DNA from 2 places in the Actinoallomurus rhizosphaericola genome. Region 1 is predicted to be linked to the other one. Evidence: riboswitches for the same ligand, from Rfam matches in the RefSeq annotation. Region 1 holds a riboswitch; the other holds the start of a gene.
What was found. Region 1 has a riboswitch for glycine ahead of gcvT (glycine cleavage system aminomethyltransferase GcvT). Riboswitches for the same ligand answer to the same signal wherever they lie in the genome.
Positions count from the first base shown of each region.

Region 2: linked by a shared signal. The riboswitch ahead of gcvP (aminomethyl-transferring glycine dehydrogenase) and the one ahead of gcvT (glycine cleavage system aminomethyltransferase GcvT) in region 1 are both predicted to bind glycine.

Region 1 is NZ_JAMXMW010000004.1:149,126-152,735, reverse strand. It holds gene NE234_RS11925 (M50 family metallopeptidase) at 1-1,240, opposite strand, end outside; glycine riboswitch at 1,453-1,550, shown strand; glycine riboswitch at 1,552-1,644, shown strand; gene gcvT (glycine cleavage system aminomethyltransferase GcvT) at 1,718-2,824, shown strand; gene gcvH (glycine cleavage system protein GcvH) at 2,821-3,204, shown strand; gene NE234_RS11910 (serine hydroxymethyltransferase) at 3,204-3,610, shown strand, end outside.
Region 2 is NZ_JAMXMW010000007.1:71,126-74,735, forward strand. It holds gene gcvP (aminomethyl-transferring glycine dehydrogenase) at 1-1,685, opposite strand, end outside; glycine riboswitch at 1,848-1,945, opposite strand; gene NE234_RS17675 (SCO6745 family protein) at 2,067-2,918, shown strand; gene NE234_RS17680 (lysylphosphatidylglycerol synthase transmembrane domain-containing protein) at 3,000-3,610, shown strand, end outside.

The DNA.
Region 1 (3,610 bases):
TGATGATCACCGCGGCCATCGCGTACGTGAGCGGCAGCGCCTTGGCGACGTCGACGTGGCCGGGGTCGGGCCTGCGGGTCATCCGGGCGATGCCCTTCTTCACCGCCTCCCACAGCGCGCCGGCGATGTGACCGCCGTCCAGCGGCAGCAGCGGTACGAGGTTGAACATGCCGACCGCGAAGTTGACCGTGCCGAGCATCATCAGGAAGAACGCGAGCTTGTCGAGTCCCGGCTCCTTCGAGGCGGCGATCTCCCCGCCGATCCGGCTGGCGCCGACGACGCCGATCGGGCCGTTCGGGTCGCGCTTCTTGTCGCTGAAGGCGGCGTTCCAGACGCCGACCATCTTCTTCGGCATGTCGATCAGCGAGGAGAAGGTGTGCGTGGTGAGGTCGCCCATGGTGCTGACGACCACGCCCGGTCCCTGACGCTCCCGCGCGCTCATCGGGCTGATTCCGAGGAACCCGACGTTCTCGGTCTTGTCCGGGTCGGTGAGCGACGGCATCTGGTTGGTGACGACCGGAACGCTCAGCGGGACGTCCTGGCCGCCGCGGCGGACGACGACCGGGACCGTGCGCCCGCCGGACCCCCGGATGAGCTTCTGCAACTCCGTGTACGCGTGGATCCGGTGGCCCTCGTAGGAGACGATCCGGTCGCCGGGGCGCAGCCCCGCCCGTACGGCGGGGGTCGCCGGGTCGCCGGGCCGGCAGTCACGGCCCGCCTGCGCGGCCGGGATGGTGCACTTGGTCACCGAGGCGATCACCGGCTGCAGGGTCGAGACGCCGATCCCCATGACGACCACGCTGATGAACACGAACGCCAGCAGGATGTTCATGAACGGCCCGGCGAACATGATGATGACCTTCTGCCACCACTTCTTGCGGTAGAAGACGCGGTCCTCGTCGCCCGGTCCGACCTCTTCCAGGGCGGCGCCGCGCGCCGACTCGATCAGCCCCTGGAACGGGCCGGTGGACGACTGGCGGACCGTTCCGGGCGCGTCGCCCCGGCGCGGCGGCAGCATCCCGATCATCCGGATGTAGCCGCCGAGGGGGATCCACTTGACGCCGTACTCGGTCTCGCCCTTGCGCCGCGACCACAGGGTGGGCCCGAAGCCGACCATGAACTGCGGCACGCGGACGCCGAAGAGCTTGGCGAAGGACATGTGGCCCAGTTCGTGCAGGGCGATCGAGGCGAGCAGCCCGAGGAAGAAGACGACGATGCCCACCACGAAAAGCACGCTCATTGCCCGCACACGCTCCTCACCCGTCGCACCGCGGGCGCCCACCGGGCGCCGCGGTCAGGCCGCTCCGTTCGCCGTGTCGCGCACACGCTCACCGAAGGCCTCCGAGATCTCGACCGGTCAAGCGTATGCCGAAAACCCGCCCGTGAGGGCCGCTCCGGCACTCCCGCGCCGTCGATCGGCGGCCCCGTGTGCTGCTAGCCTGGCCGTGCCGATGATCCCGCGCGGGAGAGCGACCTCGCCGCCAGCGAGGTACGCCGAAGGAGCAACCCCTCCCCGGAACCTCTCAGGCCACACGAACCGTGCGGACCAGGCGACCTCTGGAAAGCGGAGCGACGCTCCCGCCGAAGGTGCAAGCCCCCGACCTGGGGGTGAAGCTCTCAGGCACCGATGACAGAGGGGGAGGGCACCGCCACCGGATTCCGCGTGCCAATGGGAGGATGGGATTCCCGGCCGCCCGCGTGATAGGAGCCTGCCCCGATGTCCACGCCGGACGCCAAGAGAACGCCACTCCACGAGGTCCACGCCGAGCTCGGCGCCATGATCACCGAGTTCGCCGGGTACCTCATGCCGCTGCGTTACGGCAGCGAGAGCGCCGAGCACCAGGCCGTCCGCACCAGCGCGGGCCTGTTCGACCTGTCCCACATGGGAGAGATCTTCGTGACCGGCCCGCAGGCCGGAGCGGCCCTCGACCACGCGCTGATCGGGCACCTGTCCATGCTCGGTGTCGGCAGGGCGCGCTACACGATGATCGTGAACTCGGCCGGGGGGGTGCTGGACGACCTGATCGTGTACCGGCTCGCCCCGGAGACCTACATGGTCGTCGCGAACGCCGCCAACGCCGCGACGGTGCGCGCCGAGCTGACCGAACGCTCGGAGGGGTTCGAGAAGGCCACCGTCGACGACCGGTCCGCCGCGTACGCGCTGATCGCCGTGCAGGGTCCCAAGGCCCAGGCCATCCTGGCGAAGCTCACCGACGCCGCGCTCGCCGACCTGAAGTACTACGCGATCCTGCCGGGCAAGGTCGCCGGAATCGACGCGCTGATCGCCCGCACCGGTTACACCGGCGAGGACGGCTTCGAGCTGTTCGTCGGGGCCGGTGACGCCGTCGCCGTCTGGAACGCCGTCGCGGAGGCCGGCGGCGACGACCTGCGGCCCGCCGGGCTGTCCGCGCGGGACACGCTGCGGCTGGAGGCGGGCATGCCGCTGTACGGCAATGAGCTGACCGCCGAGACGACGCCGTACGACGCCGGCCTCGGCCGTACCGTCAAGCTCGACAAGCCCGGTGACTTCGTCGGCCGCGCCGCGCTGGCCGCCCTCGCCGACACGCCGCCGGGCCGCACGCTCGTGGGCCTCGTCGGGCGGGGGCGTCGCGTCCCACGCCACGGGTACGACGTGGTGACGCCGGACGGCACGCCCTGCGGGGTCGTGACCAGTGGCGCGCCGTCCCCGACGCTGGGCAGGCCCATCGCCATGGCCTACATCGACGCGGGTCACGCCGACGACACCGACCTCGCGGTGGACATCCGCGGTAAACACGAGCCGGTCGACAAGGTCGCGCTGCCGTTCTACAGGAGGACTTCGTGAGCACCGTTCCCGAGACGCTGTACTACACCCAGGAGCACGAGTGGGTCACCGAGCCGTCGGACGGCGTCGTGACCGTCGGCATCACGGCCCACGCGGCCGACGCGCTGGGTGACATCGTGTACGTGTCGCTGCCCCAGGAGGGCGCGTCCGTTGAGGCCGGCGAGCCGTGTGGCGAGGCCGAGTCGACCAAGTCGGTGAGCGACGTCTTCTCGCCCGTCACCGGTGAGGTCGTCGCGGTGAACACCGCCGTGGAGGAGGACCCGGCCGCGATCAACTCCGACCCGTACGGGGAGGGGTGGCTGTTCCGGGTACGTACGGATGATGACCCGGCCGACCTGCTCGACGCGCAGGCCTACTCGAAACTGATCGAGGAGGCGTGATGAACCTCTCCAACCTGCCCTTGTCCGAGATCGACCCGGACGTCGCGGCCGCGATAGCGGACGAGCTGCGACGGCAGCAGTCGACTCTGGAGATGATCGCCTCGGAGAACTTCGCGCCCGTCGGCGTCCTGCAGGCGCAGGGCTCGGTGATGACGAACAAGTACGCCGAGGGCTACCCGGGACGGCGCTACTACGGCGGATGTGAGTACGTCGACGTCACCGAGCAGCTGGCGATCGACCGGGCCAAGGCGCTCTTCGGCGCCGAGCACGCCAACGTGCAGCCGCACTCGGGCGCCCAGGCGAACATCGCGGTGTACTTCGCGCTGCTGGAGCCGGGGGACACGATCCTCGGCCTGGATCTCGCGCACGGCGGGCACCTCACCCACGGCATGCGGATCAACTACTC
Region 2 (3,610 bases), on a different contig from region 1:
GCCAGCTCGCCCTGGGAGCCGGCGTTCGGCTGCACCGACACCTTCGCGTACCCGGTGATCTCGGCAAGCCACGCCTCCAGCTCCCCGATCAGCGCGACGTAGCCGCGCGCCTGCTCCAGCGGCGCGAACGGGTGGATCTGCGCGAACTCCGGCCAGGTGATCGGCTCCATCTCGGTCGTGGCGTTGAGCTTCATCGTGCAGGAGCCCAGCGGGATCATCGAGCGGTCCAGCGCGATGTCCTTGTCCTGCAGGCGCCGCAGGTAGCGCAGCATCGCCGTCTCCGAGCGGTGCGCGTGGAAGACCGGGTGGTCCAGGTAGCCGCTCTCCCGGCGGAGCGCCGGGGGCAGCTCGGCCTCCGTGGCGACGGACAGGGCCTCCTCCTCGGCCAGGCCGAACGCCCGCCACACCGCGGTCACGTGCCCGTCGGTCGTCGTCTCGTCGCAGGCGATCCCGACGTGGTCGGCGTCCACGAGGCGCAGGTTGACACCGCGTTCGCGCGCCCGGCGCACGATCTCCCCGGCCCGGCCCGGCACCCGGGCGAGCACGGTGTCGAAGAACGTCTCGTGCACGATCTCGGCGCCGAGCGCCGCGAGCCCGCCCGCGAGGCGGACGGCGTGCCCGTGCACCCGCTCGGCGATGCCGCGCAGCCCCTCCGGGCCGTGATAGACGGCGTACATGCTCGCCATGACGGCCAGCAGCACCTGGGCGGTGCAGATGTTGCTCGTGGCCTTCTCCCGGCGGATGTGCTGCTCGCGCGTCTGCAGCGCCAGGCGGTACGCCGGGTCCCCGTCCACGTCGACGGACACGCCGACGAGGCGGCCGGGCAGCTGCCGCTGCAGCCCCTCCCGTACGGCCATGTAACCGGCGTGCGGGCCGCCGAAGCCGTACGGCACGCCGAACCGCTGCGAGGTGCCCACCGCGATGTCCGCGCCGATCTCCCCCGGCGCCCGCAGCAGGGTCAGGGCCAGCAGGTCGGCGGCCACGACCACCTGCGCGCCGCGCTCGTGCGCGGCCTCGGTCACCGGCGCCAGGTCGCGTACGGCGCCGCTCGCCCCGGGATACTGCAGCAGGACCCCGAAGAACTCCCCGTCCGGCAGGCCCCCGGACAGGTCGGCGACGACGACCTCGATCCCCAGCGGCACCGCGCGGGTGCGGATGACCTCGATCGTCTGCGGCAGCGCGTCCGCGTCGACCAGGAAGGTGTCCCCGGCCCTGGCGGCCCGGTGCGCGAGCGTCATCGCCTCGGCCGCCGCCGTGCCCTCGTCCAGCAGGGAGGCGTTGGCGACCGGCAGCCCGGTCAGGTCGCTCACGACGGTCTGGAAGTTCAGCAGCGCCTCGAGACGCCCCTGGGAGATCTCCGGCTGGTACGGCGTGTAGGCGGTGTACCAGCCCGGGTTCTCCAGGACGTTTCGGAGGATCACTCCGGGGGTCACCGTGCCGTAGTAGCCCAGGCCGATCATGGAGGTCAGGACCTGGTTCTGCGCGGCCAGCTCGCGCAGCCGGGCCAGCGCCTCCACCTCGGTCAGCGCAGGGGGCAGGGCGAGGGGCCGGTCGGTGCGGATCGCGGTGGGCACGGCCGCGTCCACGAGGGCTTCGACGCTCGGGAAGCCGACGGCCTCGGCCATCGCGGCGCGTTCGGTGGGGGACGGCCCGATGTGCCGATCGACGAAGGGAACCTCGGTCATTGGGGAGCCTCCTGGTGCGGTGGGTGCGCAGCCACCACCGGGCGGGCCGGTGGCCGGTCTCCCCCTCTGTCAGGTGAACCTGAGAGCTTCACCGCGCCGGGGCGCGGCTTGCACCTTCGGTGAGGCCCGATGTGGAGCACCGGTCCTGCTTTCCAGAGGTGCCTCGCTCATACGGTCCTTTGTGCCTGAGAGGTTCCGGGGAGGGTTGCTCCTTCGGCGCCCCGCACCACGGTGTGCGAGGTCTCTCCCGTACGAGGTCGACGGCTATTCCACCCTACCGGAGGACAAGTCACCCCGTTCCGGTCACGATCATGTACCCCTCCCCCCGGCGCGCATCACCGTGCGACGATGAGCCGTCCCGGCCCCGCGCGGAGGAGACCCATGGACGAGACCTGGCGGCTGATCGAGTGTTGTCACGCGTTCGTCTACTTCGTGCCCGAGACGCGGGACGCCTACGCCGAGGCCGGTCTGACGGGTTTCTGGCGGGGGTACTTCGCCTCACGGGCCGCCGCCCTCGGCACCGCCCCGGCCGAGGTGGTGGCGGCGGCGTTCCACAACTTCGCGCCGCGCATGGTGGCCCGCGCGTTCCCGGACGTCTGGCACCGGTCCTCACCGGAGGCGGTCCTGGCCGCCCGGACGGCCGTCGCCGACCGCGCCCTGCGCCGTCTGGCGGGCGACCTGATCGACGGGCCCGCCGTCGCCGAGGCCGCCGCCCTGGCGGGGCGGGCGGTCGAGGCGACACCCGTCGCGGGCCGCGTCCTGTTCGCGGCGCACGCGGCGCTCCCCCGGCCGGACGAGCCGCACCTGGCCCTGTGGCACGCCGTGACCGCCCTCCGGGAGTTCCGCGGGGACGGGCACGTCGCCGCCCTGCTCACGGCGGGGCTCGACGGCTGTGAGGCGAACGTCCTGGCGGGCGCGCTCGGCCTCACCCCGCCCGCGCAGCGTGACCACCGAGGCTGGACGGAGGAGGAGTGGGCGGCCGCCGCCGGGCGGCTGCGCGCCCGCGGCCTCCTCGGCGACGACGGCGCGCCCACCCCGGAGGGACGCGCGGAGCGGGAGACGATCGAGGACGTCACCGACCGGCTCGCCCGCCCGCCCCTCGACGCCCTCGGCCCGGACGGCGCGGCCCTGCTGACCGGCCTGCTCCGGCCGCTCGCCCGTGCGATCGTCGACGGCGGCGGCATCCCCTTCCCCAACGCGATGGCCATGCCGCGGCCCGCCGCGTCCGTGTAGTGATCCGGCCCGGGACGCCCATCGAGCGGTTATCGGACACCTCCCGAGCGTCCCGGCCGATGAACTGGGAGGATGCACTGCGTGTCCGTGAACGAATCCCCCGGCGCCGACCGTCCGGTACCCGGCAAGTCGCCGCCGTCCACCGGGACGGAGCCCGTGGAAGCGACGGCCCGGTCACACGACGCCGCCGACGGCGTCCGGCCGGCCGCCGAGAACCCGGCGGCCGAGACGACGGCCGAGGAGACGACGGCGACCGAGACCACGGCCCACGAGCGCCCGACGGGCGAGGACCCGGCGGCAGGCCGAGTCCCCGACGAGCCTCCGCCGGCCGAGATTCCGGCCGGCGAGACGACGGCCGGCGGGGGTCCGGCCGTCGGGGGTCCGGCCGGGGAGGTGCGGGTCGAGGAGCCGTCGCTGCCGCGGCGGATCCGACGCCCGTCCGACGCCATCCGCTTCCTGCTGACCGTGGGCTTGATCGGGCTCATCCTGGTGCTGGCCCACATCGCGCGGCACACCACGAGCGGGCTGGCCTCCGACATCGCCAGCGGAACCGAGCGGGCACCGCACCTGCTCCTCACCCTCGCCAACCTGGCGTCCGGCATCGGCGTCCTGGCCGTTCCGGTCGCCTTCGGGGTGGCCCGCGTCATCGGCCGTGACGGGCTGCGGGTGGTGATCGGCGTCGTCGCGGCGGT